2 regions of the Streptomyces sp. NPDC048185 genome follow, and region 2 is predicted to be linked to the other one. Evidence: riboswitches for the same ligand, from Rfam matches in the RefSeq annotation. Region 2 holds a riboswitch; the other holds the start of a gene.
The links. A riboswitch is a leader RNA that binds a small molecule or an ion and turns the genes downstream of it on or off. The one in region 2 is predicted to bind glycine.

Region 1: it holds a riboswitch for glycine, as region 2 does, so the genes downstream of both, gcvP (aminomethyl-transferring glycine dehydrogenase) here and gcvT (glycine cleavage system aminomethyltransferase GcvT) in region 2, are expected to answer to the same signal.

Annotation. Positions count from the first base shown of each region.
Region 1 covers NZ_JBIDAN010000008.1:6,534-13,697, forward strand. Annotated here, with positions in the region: gene ACGF3H_RS23145 (FHA domain-containing protein) at 1-104, shown strand, start outside; gene ACGF3H_RS23150 (MerR family transcriptional regulator) at 148-885, shown strand; gene ACGF3H_RS23155 (bifunctional nuclease family protein) at 969-1,442, shown strand; gene ACGF3H_RS23160 (MerR family transcriptional regulator) at 1,648-2,331, shown strand; gene ACGF3H_RS23165 (DNA polymerase IV) at 2,396-3,844, shown strand; gene ACGF3H_RS23170 (PRC-barrel domain-containing protein) at 3,967-4,344, opposite strand; glycine riboswitch at 4,502-4,597, shown strand; gene gcvP (aminomethyl-transferring glycine dehydrogenase) at 4,772-7,164, shown strand, end outside.
Region 2 covers NZ_JBIDAN010000009.1:281,250-288,413, forward strand. Annotated here, with positions in the region: gene ACGF3H_RS26090 (ABC transporter substrate-binding protein) at 1-78, opposite strand, end outside; gene ACGF3H_RS26095 (ABC transporter permease) at 117-1,115, opposite strand; gene ACGF3H_RS26100 (enhanced serine sensitivity protein SseB C-terminal domain-containing protein) at 1,472-2,269, opposite strand; gene ACGF3H_RS26105 (enhanced serine sensitivity protein SseB) at 2,462-3,265, opposite strand; gene ACGF3H_RS26110 (AAA family ATPase) at 3,346-4,011, opposite strand; glycine riboswitch at 4,191-4,284, shown strand; gene gcvT (glycine cleavage system aminomethyltransferase GcvT) at 4,445-5,563, shown strand; gene gcvH (glycine cleavage system protein GcvH) at 5,677-6,054, shown strand; gene glyA (serine hydroxymethyltransferase) at 6,067-7,164, shown strand, end outside.

The sequences.
Region 1 (7,164 bases), on a different contig from region 2:
ACGTCAACCGCGAGCGGATCGACCAGGTCGCGCTGTCGAACGGTGACGAGGTGCAGATCGGCAAGTACCGGCTGGTCTTCTACGCGAGCCAGCGGGGCTACTGACCGTCCCCGGACTCGTTCCGGGGGAGAGTCCCAGGGAAGGTCCATGCTTCGAACACCGAGCGGCGGTGCCGTGCCCGGAGCCGCCGCCACGGACAGTGGGCTGATGAGCATCGGCACCGTGCTGAACACGCTCCGTGACGAGTTCCCCGACATCACCATCTCCAAGATCCGCTTCCTGGAGTCGGAGGGTCTGGTCGAGCCGCGGCGTACCCCGGCGGGGTATCGCAAGTTCAGTGCCGGCGACATCGAGCGCCTCGGTCATGTCCTGCGCATGCAGAGGGACCACTACCTGCCGCTCAAGGTGATCCGCGAGCATCTGGACGCCATGGAGCGTGGTGAGGCGGTCCCTCTGCCGAGCGTGGGCCGACAGCGCGACGGGGAGGCCGTGCCGGAGCCCGACGAGGGGCCCACGGCGGCCCGGATCGGGCGGGACGAGCTGCTCGCCGCCGCGGGGATCGGGGAGCAGGAGCTGGCGGAGTGGGAGTCGTACGGGCTCGTCACTCCACTGGCCGAGGGCGTGTACGACGCCGAGGCGGTCACCGTCGCCTCGCTCGTGGTCCAACTGGGAAGCTTCGGCATCGAACCACGGCACCTGCGGCTGATGAAGGCCGCCGCCGACCGGGAGGCGGGGCTGGTGGACCAGGTGGTGGCTCCGCTCAGGCGCCATCGCAACCCGCAGACCAGGGCACATGCCGAAGCCCGCACCAAGGAGCTGGCGGGGCTGGCGGTGAAGCTGCACGCGGCGCTGGTGCAGACCGCCCTCGGCGTTCGGCTGCCCTGAAAGGGGCGTCCGCGGGGCCCGGGTCGCCCACCCGTTCCCGGCCCGACTACCCAAACGTCCCGGGCACGGCCTAGGGTTGCTGTGTGAACGAGCTCGATGTCGTAGGTGTCCGGGTCGAGATGCCCTCCAACCAACCGATCGTGCTGCTGCGCGAAGTGGGAGGCGACCGCTACCTCCCCATCTGGATCGGACCGGGGGAGGCGACGGCGATCGCCTTCGCCCAGCAGGGCATGGCCCCCGCGCGGCCGCTGACCCACGACCTGTTCAAGGACGTGCTGGAGGCCGTCGGCCAGGAGCTCACGGAAGTACGCATCACGGATCTGCGTGAAGGGGTCTTCTACGCCGAGCTGGTCTTCGCCAGCGGCGTCGAGGTGAGCGCCCGGCCGTCCGACGCCATAGCGCTGGCGCTGCGTACCGGAACGCCGATCTTCGGCAGTGACACGGTGCTCGACGACGCGGGCATCGCCATTCCGGACGAGCAGGAGGACGAGGTGGAGAAGTTCCGCGAGTTCCTCGACCAGATCTCGCCGGAGGACTTCGGTTCCAGCAACCAGTAGTCACGCACGCGGGCCGGGGACGGAGAGGGGCCGGACCACCGTCGTCCGGCTCCGTCCGAGCGCATTCGGCTAGCCTTTCCCCGCGACGGGGCACGCGAAACCACTCTTAGGGTGATTATCACTCGGCGTGCCGAGTGTGGCGATCGTTGACGCACCCTTGGTGACTGCCTACCGTCGAGGAGGCAGGTCAAGGACGGAGGTCGGCGTGAGAATGAGCGGCGACGGTACGGCTGGGGGTGGCCCCGGACGCGGCCTCGGGGTGGGCGGCTCGTACCCTTCCCCGAGCTCTCGGCTCCGCTCGAGCGGGGGGTACCCCCAGCACGGCGACGCGGCCGACCATGCTTCGCAGCGGCCGGCGGCCGTGCCGAGCGGCGGAGGGGCGACGCCCATGGCGTCCGAGCAGATCGGCTACCGCGGGCCGACGGCCTGCGCCGCCGCGGGCATCACCTACCGGCAGCTCGACTACTGGGCGAGAACGGGCCTCGTCGAGCCCAGCGTGCGGCCCGCCCACGGGTCCGGCACCCAGCGTCTCTACAGCTTCCGCGACGTCGTCGTGCTGAAGATCGTCAAGCGGTTCCTCGACACCGGGGTGTCGCTGCAGAACATCCGCACCGCCGTCCAGCACCTCAGGGAACGCGGCTTCCGCGACCTGGAGCGCATGACGTTGATGAGCGACGGCGCCACGGTCTACGAGTGCACCTCGCCCGACGAGGTGCACGCCCTCCTCCAGGGCGGCCAGGGCATCTTCGGGATCGCCGTCGGCGTGGTGTGGCGGGACGTCGAGAGCGCGCTGTCCCAGCTGCACGGGGAGCGGATCGACACGGGGGAGACCCTGGTGGGTCCCAATCCCGCGGACGAACTGGCGCGGCGCCGCAACCGGGCGGTCTGAGCACCGCCCGGACCCGCGGGGGAGCGTCGGCGCATTGTCAGTGGCGTAGGGCAGCATCGGAGATGTGAGAACCGCGCCCACGATCCTGCATCTCGACATGGACGCCTTCTACGCCTCGGTGGAGCAGGCGTCCAAGCCGAGCCTGCGGGGAAAGGCCGTCGTCGTCGGCGGGCTGGGGCCGCGGGGAGTGGTCGCCACGGCCTCCTACGAGGCGCGGGTCTTCGGTGTCCACTCGGCGATGCCCATGGGCCAGGCCCGCCGGCTCGCGCCCAACGCCGCCTACCTCGTCCCGCGCTTCGAGCTGTACCGGTCGATCAGCGAGCAGGTGATGCGGCTGCTGCGGGCGCTCTCTCCGCTGGTGGAGCCGCTGAGCCTGGACGAGGCGTTCGTGGACCTGGAGGCGGGCGGGACGGCCTGGGACGCGGACTCGGCGCGGCTGGTCGGGGCGAAGCTGCGCGCGGACATCCGGGCCGTCACCGGCCTCACCGGCTCGGTGGGGCTCGCCGCCTCCAAGATGCTCGCCAAGATCGCCTCGGAGGAGGCCAAGCCGGACGGGCTGGTGCTCATCGCTCCCGGGACCGAGCGGGCCATGCTCGGGCCGAAGTCCGTCCGGATCCTCCCCGGGGTGGGACCGGCGACGGGCGACCATCTGCGCAGGGCCGGGATCACGACGGTCGAGGAGCTCGCCGAGGCGGGCGAGGACGAGCTGGTGCGGCTGCTCGGCAAGGCGCACGGGCACGCGCTGTACGCGATGGCGCTGGCGCGTGACGACCGTTCCGTGGTGGCGGAGCGGGAGACCAAGTCGGTGTCGGTGGAGGACACCTACGACGTGGACATCCACGACCGGGTGCGGGTCGGTGTGGAGGTGGCGCGGCTGGCCGACCGGTGCGTGCGGCGGCTGCGCGGGTCCGGGCTGTCGGGCCGGACCATCGTGCTCAAGGTCCGGCGGTACGACTTCTTCACGCTGACGCGCTCGGAGACCCTGCGCGGGCCCACGGACGACCCGGCGGTGGTGCGGGAGGCGGCGGCCCGGCTGCTGGACTCGGTGGACACCACGGGCGGTGTGCGGCTCCTGGGGGTCGGCGTCAGCGGGCTCGCCGACTACACGCAGGAGGACCTGTTCGCGCAGGCCGCGGGGGAACGGGTCGAGGAGCTCGCGGAGGAGCCGGGCGAGAAGCCCGCCGAGGAGGTGGGACGGACGCCCGTGGAGCGCCGCTGGCCCCCGGGGCACGACGTGCGGCACGCGGAGCTCGGGCACGGCTGGGTGCAGGGCAGCGGCCTGGGGCGGGTCACGGTCCGCTTCGAGACGCCGTACTCCGGGCCCGGCCGGGTGCGGACCTTCCCCGTCGGCGACCCTCTCCTGACCCCGGCCGAGCCGCTGCCTCTCGTCGCGTCCGCGCCACCTGGCCCCGGGGAGGGGGCCGGCGGCGCGGACGGCTTCGAGGTGGCCCCCTCGGACTCCGCGGCGGCCCCGGCCGCCGGGGCCGCCGATCCCGGGGGCGCGGTCTCCTGAGCCGCGGCCGTCAGGACACGGGGCTGTCGTGACGTGACACGGGGCTGTCGTGAGGTGCGACGGGTGTGAAGGACCCTCGGCCGGGGCGGTGTGCCCCGTGGCCGGCGTCGGGGCGCCGGGCCTCAGCCCTCCTCGTTGCCCGTGCCCGCCAGCTTGCCGAAGTCGTGGTCGGGGAGCGGGGGAGCGGCGGCCACGTCGAGACCGTAGTGGTGGTAGAGCTGGAGTTCCTGCTCGGGGGAGAGATGGCGTCCGACGCCGAAGTCGGGCGCCTCCTTGATCAGGGACCGGTCGAAGGGCACGCGCAGGGCGCCGTCGACCAGCTCGCTGGGCTCCAGGGGCACGAAGGCGTCCCTGCTGAACAGGCCCGTGCGGATGGCGGCCCACTCGGGGACGCCGGTGGCGTCGTCGAGGTAGACCTCGTCGACGGTGCCGATCCTGGTGCCGTTGCGGTCGAACGCCTTGCGGCCTATCAGATTGCGCGGATCGATGTCGGTACGCACGGGCCCTCCACTTGGTCGCACTCCGGTCGCAAACCATCCGGCGAATCATCCGCCAGTACTACAAAAAGGCACATTGGGGAGAGCGGCCACTCGAAGGTGCGCTCGGTCACTCGCAGACCTGTGCGTCCGCCTCGCTGGTAGGCTGGCTAACGGCTGCTGACCCCGTGCGGGAGAGTCCTCCAGACACCATCGGAGGCGCCGAAGGAGCAAATCCTCCCCGGAATCTCTCAGGCACACGTACCGCACGGACGAGGTCACTCTGGAAAGCAGAGCGGGTGCCGACGGCCCCTGCTCTCACCGACGGTGAAAGCCGGCAGCCCTCGGGCGGCCCGGTGAAGCTCTCAGGTCGAGATGACAGAGGGGGAGGCCGTCCGGGCACCCGCGCCGTGGTGCCCCTCGAAGGTCGTCAGACCAGGAGGCCTCCGCAATGACCGCCCCTCGCATTCCGCTCTCCGAGCTCGAACAGGCAGCACCCTTCGAGCAGCGCCACATCGGCCCCGACCACGAGGCCCAGGCCAAGATGCTCGCGCAGGTCGGCTACGGCTCGCTCGACGAGCTGACGGCCGCCGCGGTACCGGATGTGATCAAGAACGCCGACGCGCTGGACCTGCCGGGCGCCCGCTCCGAGGCCGAGGTGCTGGCCGAGCTGCGCTCGCTGGCCGACCGCAACCAGGTCCTCGACTCCATGATCGGCCTCGGCTACTACGGCACCTTCACCCCGCCGGTGGTCCTGCGCAACGTCATGGAGAACCCGGCCTGGTACACCGCGTACACGCCGTACCAGCCGGAGATCTCCCAGGGCCGCCTGGAGGCCCTGCTGAACTTCCAGACCATGGTCGCCGACCTCACCGGCCTGCCCACCTCCGGCGCCTCGCTGCTCGACGAGGGCACCGCCGCCGCCGAGGCCATGGCCCTGTCCCGGCGCATGGGCAAGAACAAGAAGGGCCTCTTCCTGGTCGACGCGGACGCCCTGCCGCAGACCATCGCCGTGATCCAGACCCGCGCCGAGCCGACCGGCGTCGAGGTCGTCGTCGCCGACCTGAGCGACGGCATCCCGGCGGAGGTCGCCGAGCGGGAGATCAACGGCGTCCTGATCCAGTACCCGGGCGCCTCCGGAGCCGTCCGCGACATCAAGCCGGTCATCGAGCGGGCGCACGAGCTCGGCGCGCTCGTCACCGTCGCCGCCGACCTGCTCGCCCTCACGCTGCTCACCTCGCCCGGCGAGCTCGGCGCGGACATCGCCGTCGGCACCACCCAGCGCTTCGGCGTGCCGATGGGCTTCGGCGGGCCGCACGCCGGCTACATGGCCGTGCACGAGAAGTTCGCGCGCAGCCTGCCCGGCCGCCTGGTCGGCGTCTCCGTGGACGCCGACGGCAACAAGGCCTACCGTCTGGCCCTGCAGACCCGCGAGCAGCACATCCGCCGGGAGAAGGCCACCAGCAACATCTGTACCGCGCAGGTGCTGCTCGCGGTCATGGCCGGCATGTACGCCGTCTACCACGGCCCGGAGGGACTGCGGGCCATCGCCCAGCGCGCCCACCGGTACGCCACCGTCACCGCCGCCGGCCTCGCGGCGGGCGGCGTCGAGATCGTGCACGGCGCCTACTTCGACACGGTCACCGCGCGCGTGCCCGGCCGGGCCGACACGATCGTCCACGCCGCCCGCGAGAACGGCATCAACCTGCGCCTCGTCGACGCCGACCACGTGTCGTTCGCCTGCGACGAGACCACCACGCGCGCCCAGGTCGGCGGCGTGTGGAACGCGTTCGGCGTCGAGGGCGACGTCGAGGCCCTGGACGCCGCCACCGAGGAAGCGCTGCCCGAGGCGCTGCTGCGCACCGACGACTTCCTGACCCACCCCGTCTTCCACGCGCACCGCTCCGAGACCGCGATGCTGCGCTACCTGCGCCGCCTCGCCGACCGCGACTACGCGCTGGACCGCGGCATGATCCCGCTGGGCTCCTGCACCATGAAGCTCAACGCGACCACCGAGATGGAGCCGGTCACCTGGTCCGAGTTCGGGCAGCTGCACCCCTTCGCGCCCGCCGAGCAGGCGCAGGGCTACCTCACCCTCATCCGTGAGCTGGAGGAGCGGCTCGCCGAGGTCACCGGCTACGACAAGGTGTCGCTCCAGCCGAACGCCGGGTCGCAGGGCGAGTTCGCCGGGCTGCTCGCCGTCCGCGGCTACCACCGCGCCAACGGCGACGACCAGCGCACCGTCTGCCTCATCCCGTCCTCCGCGCACGGCACCAACGCCGCCAGCGCGGTCATGGCCGGCATGAAGGTCGTCGTCGTCAAGACCGCCGAGGACGGCGAGGTCGACGTCGAGGACCTGCGCGCCAAGATCGAGAAGCACCGCGACGAACTGGCCGTGCTGATGATCACGTACCCGTCGACGCACGGCGTCTTCGAGGAGCACGTCGCCGACATCTGCGCCCAGGTGCACGACGCCGGCGGCCAGGTCTACGTGGACGGCGCCAACCTCAACGCCCTGGTCGGCCTCGCCAAGCCGGGTCACTTCGGCGGCGACGTCTCGCACCTGAACCTGCACAAGACGTTCTGCATCCCGCACGGCGGCGGCGGCCCCGGTGTCGGTCCGGTCGCCGTACGGTCCCACCTCGCGCCGTACCTGCCCAACCACCCGCTGCAGCCCGCGGCCGGCCCGAAGACCGGCGTCGGCCCGATCTCGGCGGCGCCGTGGGGCTCGGCCGGCATCCTGCCGATCTCGTGGTCGTACGTCCGGCTGATGGGCGGCGAGGGGCTCAAGCGCGCCACGCAGGTGGCCGTGCTGTCCGCCAACTACATCGCCAAGCGCCTCGA
Region 2 (7,164 bases):
AAGCAGCAAGCTCGCACTGCCGATGGCCGCGACCGCGGCCAGCGCTGACCTTCGCATGATGGTCTGCTTCCCCTCCATTGTTGGCAAATCTTTGGGACTCTCGTGACAGTCGCCGGTCAGCGGCTGCGCGGGTCGAGAGCGTCACGGAGACCGTCGCCGAGCAGGTTGAACGCCAGGACGGTCACGAAGATGGCGAGACCGGGAACGATCATGAACTGGGGGTCGACCTGGTAGAAGGCGACCGCCTGGTTGATCATGCCGCCCCACGAGGCCTGCGGAGGCTGGATGCCGACGCCGAGGAAGCTCAGGGACGCCTCGAAGATGATGTTGGTCGGGATGAGCAGCGTCGAGTAGACGATGATCGGGCCCACGAGGTTCGGCAGCAGCTCCCGGAAGAGGATGTACGGGCCCTTGGCCCCCATCCCGCGGGAGGCGTCGATGAACTCCCGTTCACGCAGCGCCAGCGTCTGGCCGCGGACGATGCGGCCCAGGTAGGGCCAGTTGAAGAAACCGATGACGAAGACCAGCACCATGATGTGCAGCGGCAGGCCCTCCAGTCCGAAGGCGCCGCCCTGCAGGGTCGCCGAGATGGCGATCGCGAACAGCAGGAGGGGGAAGGCCAGGAAGGTGTCCATCAGCCGGCTGATGATCGTGTCGACGCGTCCGCCGTAGTAGCCGGCCACCACGCCGAGGATCGCACCGATGGTGTTGGACAGGATCGTGGCGCCGAAGGCGACGACCAGCGAGACCCAGGAGCCCTCGAGGATGCGGGTGGCGATGTCCCGGCCGAACTTCGGCTCCACACCGAGCGGATGGTCCCAGCTCATGCCGCCGAAGTCACCCTTGGGCAGCGAGGTGTTGGGATCGATCAGGTCCTGGTTCAGGGCGTTGGGGTCCAGGTCGAAGATCGCCTGAATGGGACGGGAGAGGACCGCGAGGAGGATCAGCAGGATCACGATGACCCCGCCGGCCACGGCGACCTTGTCCTTCTTGAAACGGGACCAGGCGATCTGCCCCAGGGAACGGCCCTCGATCTGCCCCTTATCGGCACCGGCGAGGACAGCCTCGGGCTGTGCCTCGGCTTGCGCCCCGGTGGTCTCGATCGGTGCGGTCACAGTGACCCGACCCCTCTCGCCGGTGGTGACCGGCCTACACCCGCCGTGGATTACGGCTTTGTCGACTTGCTCTCGATCACGGGATCGAACGATCCGGTGTCTGTCTCGGGAGTCTTCAGCGTCGTCACGATCACCCGCCAGGTCTGACCGGGAAAGTATGCGCAACCGTGATGCGTTGCTGGGGATTCCGTTATCCGAACAGTGGGTAACGGCCTTCGGACGAAGGACAGTTGGGACACAACGGCGAAATCGCCGACCTTCGTGACCTTCCGCCGGCGTCTACGCGCGAAGAAGTGTGTGGGTGACGTGAAGGCCACGGAGCGTCGCCGACGCGGACGAGGCCACCCGACGCACCGTCAGAAGCCGCCGCGGGCCGGTGGGTAGCCGTACCCGGCACCTGGCGCCTGGGCGGGGGCCGCGTGGGCCTCCCGGTCGTAGAAGGGCCGGGCGTGGGCACGCAGCCACATGGCGACCGGGTCGTGCGCGTCGGTCATCGCCACCGTCGACACCGGCAGCCCCTCCGGCACCGCTCCGACGGACTGCTGCATCATCGCGCGCACCGCGTCCACGGCCGGCGGCGACGTGTCGTACACGTCCAGACCGATGGCGAGGTAGGGCGCGCCGAGCGACGGCTGCACCCAGGCGCGGCGCAGCGCGCGGACCGCCGGGGTGCGGTGGGCGTTCTGCGCGAGCAGGGCGTAGAACTGCGGGATCTCGATGGCCGGTTCGGACAGGCGCAGGGGCCCGGCGGGCTGCCGGTCGAGACCGGAGGCGATGCGGCGCAGGTCGAGCCAGGGGATGCCGACGCCGCCGCCGGGGGCGTGCGGATTGAGCCAGAGGCCGTAGTGCTCCGGGTAGAGGGCGCGGGCCGCTTCCAGGCCGTCGACCACTTCGTACGACCGGTTCCAGCCGCTGGCGGAGAGCTCCTGGGCGGAGGTGACACAGGGCGCGTAGCCGCAGCCGTCGACCTCCATGTTCCCGTACTGGGCGTCCGGGGAGCCGGCCTGGCCGTGCCACAGCAGCATCCAGACCTGGCCGGTCGCGGGGGTGGCGAGGGCGCGCAGCAGGGCCTCGTAGGCGTCGTAGCGTCCGGGCGTCACCTGGCGCAGCATGTGCTCGACCTGCCCGGTCGCGGCGGTACCGCTCGCGCTCACCTTTTACCGACCCTTCGAGAATCGTCCCCTGTTTCCGGAACCAGCTTAGGGCTCCGCCGGGTGCCGTGGCTTCAGAGCTCGGGGCTCGTCGTCCGTCGGCGGGTGCCGGTCCGTCGTGGCTCGTCGCGCCTGCGCGGCGGGGCCGCGGAGGTCACAGCCCCACGCCCCTTCGGGGCCTCTCCCCGCCCGCGTTCACAGGTCCTGGTCGTAGAACGGGCGGACCTTGTCCCGCATCCAGTCGCAGACCGGGTCCTGGGCCGCTTCCAGGAGAACCAGGTTGACGGGCCACGCGACCGGGACCGCGCCGAGGGCGCGGCCGAGGGCGTCGAGGGGGAGGGCGCGGGCGTCGCCCTCCCAGTGGGACAGCTCCACGCCGACGAACATCACCGGGTCGGCGGTCTCGACGGCGGCCAGGCAGCGGCGGGCGGTGCGGACCACGCCGGTGGCGGCGAACTCGGCCGAGGCGGCGGCCAGGAAGTCCACCGGGTCGTCCTGCCAGTCGGGTTCGAAGAGGCGGACCCGGCCGCCGGACGCGGGCCCGTCCAGCGGGGTGCGCCCGGCCCGGCACAGCTCCGCCACGGCGGCCGGCGGCAGCGGGATGCCGACCACGCCGTCCGGGTTCACCGCGATGCCGACCTGCGGGGGCAGTCCGCGGGCGAACTCGGCGGCGGGGGCGACGGTGTACCCCATGTGGGGACCGGCGACGCTGCGGAGCTGCTCCTCCGAGCTGAAGACCGGCACATGGGCCTGGCCGTCCCATTCGACCGTGGGCAGGTCGAGCGGGCCGGTGCCGGGGCCGCCGCCGTTGGGCAGCGGGACCCAGACGAAGCTGCGGCCGAGGACCTCGACGATCCGGCCGGCGGCGCCCGGCACCCCGAGGGAGGCGGACAGCACCTCCTCCAGCTCGTTGCCGGGCCATCCACCGTGCGGGTGGGGATGCGCCTGCGCCGGGAACCCCGGTGAGAGGTCCGCCGGGAAGTCCGCTGGGAAGTCCATCTGCCTACCGCCTGCCTGGTACCGCTGCTGTGGCTGAAAAGGCTAACCCGTTCGGCCCCGTCGGCCCACGGTCCGTCACCTCAGCCGGTGAAGGCGATCCGGTGCAGCGCGTCCGCCGACGCGCGGTCGAGGAGGACCGCCGAGGAGCAGCCGGCGGGCAGGGTGCCCTCGGCCACGGAGGCCAGCAGCCGGGTGGTCGCCGCGCGGTGCCGCAGGAACGCGTACCGGGAGACGCCCCGGCCGCGCTCGCGCTGCCCGGCCAGGGCGTCGTCGGCGCCGACGTCGAGGAGCAGCAGGTGCAGGGTGCCGCCGCGGCGGCGGGCCTCGCGGGCCAGCCAGCCGCGCACCCAGGGCTGGGTGCCGCAGTCGTGCACGACGACGCCCTCGCCGGAGCGCAGGGCACGGCGCAGCCCGGCGTAGTGGGCGAGGCGGACGAGGGGGCGGTAGAGGGCGTAGGGGAGGACGCGCGGCATCCGGCGGTCCCAGCGGTCGCGGGTGTCCTGGGAGTCGACGCGCCGGCCGCGCACGGCGCGCCGCATCAGGGTGGACTTGCCGCTGCCGGGCAGGCCGGTGATCACCACGAGGTCGTGGGGCCCGAAGAGCAGGGCGTGCGGGCTGCGGCCGTCGCGGTCGCGCAGATCGCGGACGACGGGTGCGGGCAGTGCGGCACGCGCCTCCTCGGCCGGTGCGGGCCGCTTGGGCAGCGCGATGCCCGAGGTCGTTGCGTACGCCGTGGTCCTGTTCACCGTGATCGTCCTCCCCTGGGGCGGTTCACGAGTTCCCGTCCCCGTCGAGTGTAAAGAGAAGGTAATGCGGCGGTCTCGCGTTTTCGTGCGCTTACTGCCACAAGCCGGTTACAGATCACGGTCTGCCACGAACAGGCCCGGCGTGCAATGATGGCGGCGCCAACTGCATACCGGCCGTTTGAATCCGCGCGGGAGAGTCCCCGGCCGCGCCGGGGCGCCGAAGGAGCAAGTCCCTCCCTTGAATCTCTCAGGCCCCGTTACCGCGCGGGCGAGGCACATCTGAAAAGCGGGCCGCCGTCCGACGGCTGCCCCACCCAAGGTGCAAGTCCTGACCGCCGTGCTCCGGTGGTCATGGCGAACCTCTCAGGTTCCGATGACAGATGGGGAGGACCGACCTCGCCCGTGCCGTCCTGTCCTGGGAGACGACCGACCGATGAGCAGTACCGAAATCCGCCGCACCGCGCTGGATGCCACGCATCGCGCGCTGGGCGCGACCATGACCGACTTCGCCGGCTGGGACATGCCCCTGCGCTACGGCTCCGAGCGTGACGAGCACGTCGCGGTGCGTACCCGGGCCGGGCTCTTCGACCTCTCCCACATGGGCGAGATCACCGTCACCGGCCCGCAGGCGGCCGACCTGCTGAACTTCGCGCTGGTCGGGAACATCGGCAGCGTGAAGCCGGGCCGCGCCCGCTACACCATGATCTGCCGCGAGGACGGCGGCATCCTGGACGACCTGATCGTCTACCGCCTCGGCGAGACCGAGTACATGGTGGTCGCCAACGCCTCCAACGCCCAGGTGGTGCTGGACGCGCTCACCGAGCGGGCCGCCGCCTTCGACGCCGAGGTCCGCGACGACCGCGACGCCTACGCGCTGCTGGCCGTGCAGGGCCCCGAGTCCCCCGGCATCCTCGCCTCGCTCACCGACGCCGACCTGGACGGCCTGAAGTACTACGCCGGCCTGCCCGGCACGGTCGCCGGCGTCCCCGCGCTCATCGCGCGCACCGGGTACACCGGCGAGGACGGCTTCGAGCTGTTCGTGAAGCCGGAGCACGCGGTGGAGCTGTGGCAGGCGCTGACCAAGGCCGGCGAGGGCGCCGGGCTGGTCCCGTGCGGCCTGTCCTGCCGGGACACGCTCCGCCTGGAGGCGGGCATGCCGCTGTACGGGCACGAGCTGACCACGGCGCTGACGCCCTTCGACGCCGGGCTCGGCCGGGTGGTGAAGTTCGAGAAGGAGGGCGACTTCGTGGGGCGGGCCGCCCTCCAGGAGGCCGCTTCCCGGGCCGAGGCGAACCCGCCCCGCGTCCTGGTCGGCCTGGTCGCCGAGGGCCGCCGGGTCCCGCGTGCCGGGTACCAGGTCGTGGCCGACGGCGAGGTGATCGGCGAGGTCACCTCCGGCGCCCCGTCCCCGACGCTGGGCAAGCCGATCGCCATGGCCTACGTCGACGCCGCGCACGCGGCGCCGGGCACCGCCGGGGTCGGCGTGGACATCCGGGGCACCCACGAGCCGTACGAGGTCGTGGCGCTGCCTTTCTACAAGCGCCAGAAGTAGACACTGGGCGCGCGGGGCCCTTCGGTGCCCCCTCGTGCGTCCGGCGCTTCTCAGCAGCAGTTCCGCAGTCCCCCCTTCAACACCACTCCCCCGCGTACAGGAGAATTCAGGCCATGAGCAACCCCCAGCAGCTGCGCTACAGCAAGGAGCACGAGTGGCTGTCGGGCGCCGAGGACGGCGTCTCGACGGTCGGCATCACGGAGCACGCGGCCAACGCGCTCGGCGACGTCGTCTTCGTCCAGCTCCCCGAGGTCGGCGCCACCGTGTCCGCGGGCGAGACCTGCGGCGAACTGGAGTCCACCAAGTCGGTCTCCGACCTCTACTCCCCCGTCTCCGGCGAGGTCACCGAGGTCAACGAGGACGTCGTCAGCGACCCGTCGCTCGTGAACAGCGCGCCCTTCGAGGGCGGCTGGCTGTTCAAGGTGCGCGTCAGCGAGGAGCCGGGCGACCTGCTCTCCGCCGACGAGTACACCGACTTCGCCGGCGCCTGAGGAGACGGACGCATGTCGCTTCTGAACACCCCCCTGCACGAGCTCGACCCCGACGTCGCCGCCGCCGTCGACGCCGAGCTGGACCGCCAGCAGTCCACCCTCGAGATGATCGCCTCGGAGAACTTCGCCCCGGTCGCGGTCATGGAGGCCCAGGGCTCGGTCCTCACCAACAAGTACGCCGAGGGCTACCCCGGCCGCCGCTACTACGGCGGCTGCGAGCACGTCGACGTGGTCGAGCAGATCGCCATCGACCGGGTCAAGGCGCTCTTCGGTGCCGAGCACGCCAACGTGCAGCCGCACTCGGGCGCCCAGGCCAACGCGGCGGCGATGTTCGCGCTGCTCAAGCCAGGCGACACGATCATGGGTCTGAACCTCGCCCACGGCGGGCACCTGACCCACGGCATGAAGATCAACTTCTCCGGCAAGCTCTACAACGTCGTCGCCTACCACGTCGGCGACGACGGCCAGGTCGACATGGCCGAGGTCGAGCGCCTCGCCAAGGAGAACAAGCCGAAGCTGATCGTGGCGGGCTGGTCGGCCTACCCCCGGCAGCTCGACTTCGCCGAGTTCCGCCGGATCGCGGACGAGGTCGGCGCGTACCTGATGGTCGACATGGCGCACTTCGCCGGTCTGGTCGCGGCGGGCCTGCACCCGAACCCGGTCCCGCACGCCCACGTGGTGACCACCACCACCCACAAGACGCTGGGCGGCCCGCGCGGCGGTGTGATCCTCTCCACGGCCGAGCTGGCCAAGAAGATCAACTCCGCCGTCTTCCCCGGTCAGCAGGGTGGCCCGCTGGAGCACGTGGTGGCCGCCAAGGCCGTCGCCTTCAAGGTCGCGGCGAGCGAGGACTTCAAGGAGCGCCAGCGTCGTACGCTGGAAGGCGCCCGGATCCTGGCCGAGCGCCTGGTGAAGGACGACGCGAAGGCGGCGGGCGTGTCCGTCCTGACCGGCGGCACGGACGTCCACCTGGTCCTGGTCGACCTGCGCGACTCGGAGCTGGACGGCCAGCAGGCCGAGGACCGTCTCCACGAGGTCGGCATCACGGTCAACCGCAACGCCGTCCCGAACGACCCGCGTCCGCCGATGGTGACCTCCGGTCTGCGCATC